DNA from 2 places in the Solibacillus sp. FSL H8-0523 genome. Region 1 is predicted to be linked to the other one. Evidence: a T-box and tRNA genes for the amino acid it is inferred to sense, from the RefSeq annotation. Region 1 holds a T-box; the other holds one or more tRNA genes.

Region 1 (3,182 bases):
TGTTTCTGTTCTTCAGAAGAATTAGAAGCATCTCGTGAAGCACAAAAAGCAAATGGCGTTGCCGCACCAACTTATGATGGCAAATGTCGTCACTTAACAGCAGAAGAAGTAGCAGAAAAAGAAGCTGCAGGTATGCAATACACAATTCGTATGCGTGTTCCTGAAGGTGTAACGTATAAATTCACTGACTTAGTTCGTGGAGATGTATCATTCGAATCGAAAGACATCGGTGACTGGGTATTAGTAAAAGCAAACGGCATTCCAACTTACAACTATGCGGTTGTGTTAGATGATCACTTCATGGAAATTACACATGTATTCCGCGGTGAAGAGCATTTATCAAATACACCAAAACAAATGATGATTTTCGATGCATTTGGTTGGGAATACCCAAGCTTCGGGCACATGACGTTAATCGTTAACGAAGAACGTAAAAAATTATCAAAACGTGATGAGTCAATTATCCAATTCATTACGCAATATAAAGATCTTGGTTACTTACCAGAAGCAATGTTCAACTTCTTCGGGTTACTTGGCTGGTCTCCAGAAGGTGAAGAAGAAATCTTCTCACACGATGAGTTCATCAAATTATTCGATGAAAAGCGTTTATCAAAATCACCATCAATGTTTGATAAAACGAAGCTTACTTGGATGAATAACCAATATATCAAAAAATTATCTCTTGAAGAGGTAGTCGCATTAGCATTACCACACCTACAAAAAGCGGGTGTAGTGGCAGAGGAATTATCTGAAGAACAATTCGCTTGGGTATCTGACGTAATTGCGCTTTACCATGAGCAAATGAGCTTCGGTGCAGAAATCGTTGAGTTAACAAGCCTATTCTTCACAGAAGAAATTTCATATGATGAAGAAGCAACGGAAGTATTAGCTGGCGAAACGGTACCTCAAGTAATGGCTGCCTTTAAAGTGCAATTAGAATCATTAGAGTCATTTGACGCAGATTCAATTAAAGCAGCGATTAAAGTCGTTCAAAAAGAAACGGGCGTTAAAGGGAAAAACCTATTCATGCCAATCCGTGTCGTAACTACGGGTCAAACACATGGTCCAGAATTACCGAATTCAATTAGCTTAATTGGTAAAGAAAAAGTACTTGCTCGCGTAGAAAAATTCGCGAACTAAGAAACCGATTGATTGATTTTTCAGAAAATAATTGTACAATAAATGTACAATTTGTTATAACGTGAACGCGTAGAGAAGGAGAAGTACGCACGCGCATACCTTCAAGAGAGGATCATCACCGGCTGAAAGTGATCTAGGTCAAGGCGAAGCAGAAATGCACCTTTGAGTATTTAATTGAACTATTAGTAGGTTAAATCGCCTTGTCCCCGTTATCGGACACTTAAGCGGAAGAGTGTTATTTCTTCAACCAGAGTGGAACCGCGCATTACTGCGTCTCTGTCACCTTATTTAGGTGACAGGGGCGTTTTATTTTTTGTTAAAAATTCCATTTTTTAAAAGGAGCATGTATTATGAGCATTCAATTATTCAACTCATTAACACGTCAAAAAGAGCCATTCGTTCCATTAGAAGAAGGCAAAGTAAAAATGTATGTATGTGGACCGACTGTTTATAACTACATTCATATCGGGAATTCACGTCCGGTCATCGTGTATGATACAGTGCGTCGCTACTTACAATACGCAGGCTATGAAGTGAAGTTCGTTTCTAACTTTACAGATGTAGATGATAAAATTATTAAAGCAGCAAATGAGCTTGGTGAAGAGACATCCGAGTTAACAGAGCGCTTCATTGCTGCATATTTTGAAGATATTACAGCGTTAGGTTGCAAAAAGGCCGATGCACACCCACGTGTAACAGAGCATATGGATGACATTATTTCATTCATCAAAGTGCTAATTGACAAAGGTTACGCATATGAATCTCAAGGCGATGTTTACTACCGCACACGAAAATTCAACGGCTACGGAAAGTTAAGTCACCAATCAATTGATGATTTAAAAGTAGGGGCACGTATTGAAACAGGCGAGAAAAAAGAAGACCCGCTAGATTTCGCCTTATGGAAAGCAGCAAAACCAGGCGAAGTAAAATGGGAATCACCTTGGGGAGAAGGGCGTCCAGGCTGGCATATTGAGTGTTCAGTAATGGCGCGTGAGCACTTAGGAGATACAATTGATATTCACGCAGGTGGGCAAGATTTAACGTTCCCTCACCATGAAAATGAAATTGCCCAATCAGAAGCGCATAACGATAAAACATTTGCGCGTTACTGGATGCATAACGGGTATATTAACATTGATAACGAAAAAATGTCGAAGTCTCTAGGAAACTTTATCTTAGTGCATGACATTCGCCAGCAAATCGATCCGCAAGTATTACGTTTCTTTATGCTTTCGGTACATTACCGTCACCCAATTAACTTCGCGCAAGATTTAGTGGAAGCGGCGAAAAATGGTTTAGATCGTATTCGTACGTCTTACGCCAATGTCGAGCACCGCCTAACTTCATCAGTAAGCTTAGCGGATGCAAGTGAAGAATGGCTAGCAAAAGTAAACCAAATCAAAGTAGATTTCGAGGAAGCCATGAACGATGATTTTAATACAGCCAATGCGATTTCTGTATTATTCGAACTATCTCGTATCGCCAACGTCTACTTAAAAGAGGCGAACACAGACAAAGAAGTGCTACAAGCGATTCTTAACATGTTTGATGCAATTGGTGACGTATTAGGAATTCATGCAAAAGTGGAAGCGGGCTTATTAGACGAAGAGATCGAAGCATTAATCGAAGAGCGTATTGCGGCACGTAAAAATCGTGACTTTGCACGTTCAGACGAAATTCGTGATCAGCTACTAAGTATGGATATCGTATTAGAAGATACTCGTCAAGGAACACGCTGGAAACGAGGTCAATAATGCAATCATCACATGAAGTAAGACAATTAAATGCACTGGCGCTTGCCTATATGGGCGACGCCGTGCTGGAACAACGTATTCGTGAACATTTAATTTTAGCGGGTCGTGCAAAGCCACATACATTGCACAAAGAAGCAACGAAGTATGTATCAGCGAAAGCACAGTCAAACATTGCGCACCGCATGATTGATGAAAACTTTTTAACAGAAGAAGAGCAGGCGGTATTTCGCCGAGGACGCAACGCGAAATCCGGCTCTGTTCCTAAAAATACAGATGTACGCACATACC
Region 2 (3,182 bases), 520 kb from region 1:
TTAACGAAGTTTCAGTTATTTGGAACACTCTTGTCACTAGCGGGTGTGCTATTCATCATTTCAGGCGGTTTAATGGAAAGCTTACTTGCCTTTTCATTTAACAAAGGGGACCTAATTGTATTAGTCGCTGTCATTTGTTGGAGTGTGTATTCATTACTAATTAAGAAATACGCAGGCAAGCTACCAGGCTACTCAACGTTCTTAGTGACCATTGCACTTGGCGCACTCATGTTACTCCCATTTACCGGATATGAGCTGTTAACGACGTCTCAAGCGATTACTTGGGGTGCTTCTACAATTGGTGCTATTTTCTATGTCGGGATCATTGCCTCGATTGTTGCGTTCCTAAGCTGGAATACGGGCGTTGTCGCATTAGGGGCCAACAAAGCCGGGATCTACTTAAACTTCATTCCAGTGTTTGCGACAATTTTTGCTGTTCTGTTTTTAGATGAACAATTACTCATGGCACAAATTATTGGAGGGATTGCCGTTATTGCCGGAGTATTTATTACGACCATTAAAAAATGAGGAGTGCATTTAAGCACTCCTCATCATTATTTTACACCTGTATAAATCACTGTTACATCTTTGTGATTGTGCAGGGCACTTGCTGGGAAGTCCTCTGTCACTTCACCGCTACGCAGACGATCCATGGCTTCCTGCTTTGATGCACCTGAAATTAATAAAACGACTTTCTTCGCATTCATGATTGTTTGAATACCCATTGTAATGGCATATGTTGGCACTTCATCGATTGAATTGAAATAAATTTTATTCGCATCACGTGTCGACTCTGTCAGTTCTACAACATTTGTCCCTAATGTAAATGGTGTACCTGGCTCATTAAAACCAATATGTCCGTTTATGCCAATACCTAATAGCTGAATATCAACACCACCAGCTGCCTCAATCATCTCATCATAGTGCGCGGCAGCCGCTTGTAAGTCCGCTGTATCCCCTTTTGGCACATGGATATTCTCACGCTTCATATCAACGTGATTAAATAGATTTTGATCCATATAGTAATGGTAGCTCGCTTCATTTGTAGGATTAATCCCAACGTATTCATCTAAGTTGTAAGACTGTGCCTGTTCAAATGAAATTTCTCCAGCTTGATACGCCTCAACTAGTTCTTTATAAAAGCCTTCTGGTGTCCCACCTGTTGCTAAACCTAATACCATTTTTGGATTGTGCTTTAATTCCGCTTTAAACATATCCGCCGCAAGCTTGCTCATTTCCTCGTAATTTGCTGCTTCAATCCATTTTAAATTTACTACTGCATTCATTCCATTACCTTCTTTCATCTATTCATAATTTCAGTTATTTAAATTAAATTCGTTAAATCCATTTCTCACATCATCATGTCAATTCTAAAGTAATTCTTTCTAACATGCTATAAAAAAACACGTAGTATTTCAGTTAAAAACACAATTATTCTGTTTGTAAAGGAGATTTTCTGTTTCAATCTCTATTTGAAGGAAACTCCAATAAAAAAAGACCCCTAGTATAAATACTAGAAGTCTTCATTTGATAAGGTTTTTGGCAATTCACCTTATCGATCTGATACCGATAGTCGGGGTCGAACCGACACTCCCGAAGGAACCGGATTTTGAGTCCGGCGCGTCTGCCAATTCCGCCATATCGGCAAGAAAATGGGTATAAAAAAAATCGGCTTAACCGATTTGATCTAAAAAATATGGAGGCGGCAACCGGATTTGAACCGGTGGTAGAGGTGTTGCAGACCTGTGCCTTACCACTTGGCTATGCCGCCATATTTGGAGCGGAAGACGAGGTTCGAACTCGCGACCCCCACCTTGGCAAGGTGGTGTTCTACCACTGAACTACTTCCGCAAAAATGGCTGGGGAACCTGGATTCGAACCAGGGCATGACGGAATCAAAATCCGTTGCCTTACCGCTTGGCTATACCCCAAAAATTTCATATTTATTATATTAAGAATGGGGCGACTGATGGGAATTGAACCCACGAATGCCGGAATCACAATCCGGTGCGTTAACCACTTCGCCACAACCGCCACTATCATATAATTTTACTTCTTAAACCTAAATAAAGAATGGGGCGACTGATGGGAATTGAACCCACGAATGCCGGAATCACAATCCGGTGCGTTAACCACTTCGCCACAACCGCCATTATACTTATTTGAATCTTAAAATGGCAGGGGCAGTAGGAATCGAACCCACACTGACGGTTTTGGAGACCGTAGTTCTACCTTTAAACTATGCCCCTGTAAAGATATGGTGGAGGGGGACGGATTCGAACCGCCGAACCCTAAGGAGCGGATTTACAGTCCGCCGCGTTTAGCCACTTCGCTACCCCTCCAGGGTAATGGTGCCGGCGAAAGGAGTCGAACCCTCGACCTACTGATTACAAGTCAGTTGCTCTACCAACTGAGCTACACCGGCAACATATATGGTGGGTTTGGACGGAATCGAACCGCCGACACTTAGAGCTTCAATCTAATGCTCTACCAACTGAGCTACAAACCCACGTATGTAATAATTAAAAAAATGGCGGTCCCGACCGGGATCGAACCGGCGATCTCCTGCGTGACAGGCAGGCATGTTAACCGCTACACCACGGGACCATTTGGTTGCGGGGATAGGACTTGAACCTATGACCTTCGGGTTATGAGCCCGACGAGCTACCACTGCTCCACCCCGCGACAATACTATTTAATTAAATGGTGGAGGATGACGGGCTCGAACCGCCGACCCCCTGCTTGTAAGGCAGGTGCTCTCCCAGCTGAGCTAATCCTCCATGCTGGATATAAAAAATATAAATGGTGACCCGTACGGGATTCGAACCCGTGTTACCGCCGTGAAAGGGCGGTGTCTTAACCACTTGACCAACGGGCCATACTAAATTGCCTGGCGGAGAGTAAGGGAGTCGAACCCTTGATACAGTGTTACCCGCATACACGATTTCCAATCGTGCTCCTTCGGCCTCTCGGACAACTCTCCAAGATTTAGATGGCTCCGAAGGCAGGACTCGAACCTGCGACCTGCCGGTTAACAGCCGGATGCTCTACCAACTGAGCTACTTCGGAATAATTATATACTAGCCTAGCGACGTCCTACTCTCACAGGGGGAAACCCCCAACTACCATCGGCGCTAAAGAGCTTAACTTCCGTGTTCGGTATGGGAACGGGTGTGACCTCT

What was found. A T-box is a leader RNA that pairs with one kind of tRNA and senses whether it is charged. The one in region 1 lies ahead of cysS (cysteine--tRNA ligase), so its partner is inferred to be a tRNA-Cys.
Region 2: it encodes a tRNA-Cys, which carries the amino acid that the T-box ahead of cysS (cysteine--tRNA ligase) is inferred to sense. The anticodon was not compared.

Annotation. Positions count from the first base shown of each region.
Region 1 is NZ_CP150291.1:4,073,237-4,076,418, reverse strand. Features, by position in the region: gene gltX (glutamate--tRNA ligase) at 1-1,140, shown strand, start outside; T-box leader at 1,202-1,421, shown strand; gene cysS (cysteine--tRNA ligase) at 1,491-2,894, shown strand; gene NSQ62_RS20555 (Mini-ribonuclease 3) at 2,894-3,182, shown strand, end outside.
Region 2 is NZ_CP150291.1:3,557,700-3,560,881, forward strand. Features, by position in the region: gene NSQ62_RS17810 (DMT family transporter) at 1-528, shown strand, start outside; gene nagB (glucosamine-6-phosphate deaminase) at 555-1,286, opposite strand; tRNA gene NSQ62_RS17820 (tRNA-Leu) at 1,565-1,646, opposite strand; tRNA gene NSQ62_RS17825 (tRNA-Cys) at 1,698-1,771, opposite strand; tRNA gene NSQ62_RS17830 (tRNA-Gly) at 1,777-1,851, opposite strand; tRNA gene NSQ62_RS17835 (tRNA-Gln) at 1,857-1,931, opposite strand; tRNA gene NSQ62_RS17840 (tRNA-His) at 1,959-2,034, opposite strand; tRNA gene NSQ62_RS17845 (tRNA-His) at 2,075-2,150, opposite strand; tRNA gene NSQ62_RS17850 (tRNA-Trp) at 2,176-2,249, opposite strand; tRNA gene NSQ62_RS17855 (tRNA-Tyr) at 2,259-2,342, opposite strand; tRNA gene NSQ62_RS17860 (tRNA-Thr) at 2,350-2,425, opposite strand; tRNA gene NSQ62_RS17865 (tRNA-Phe) at 2,434-2,509, opposite strand; tRNA gene NSQ62_RS17870 (tRNA-Asp) at 2,532-2,607, opposite strand; tRNA gene NSQ62_RS17875 (tRNA-Met) at 2,611-2,685, opposite strand; tRNA gene NSQ62_RS17880 (tRNA-Val) at 2,705-2,780, opposite strand; tRNA gene NSQ62_RS17885 (tRNA-Glu) at 2,804-2,878, opposite strand; tRNA gene NSQ62_RS17890 (tRNA-Ser) at 2,892-2,983, opposite strand; tRNA gene NSQ62_RS17895 (tRNA-Asn) at 2,994-3,069, opposite strand; rRNA gene rrf (5S ribosomal RNA) at 3,084-3,182, opposite strand, start outside.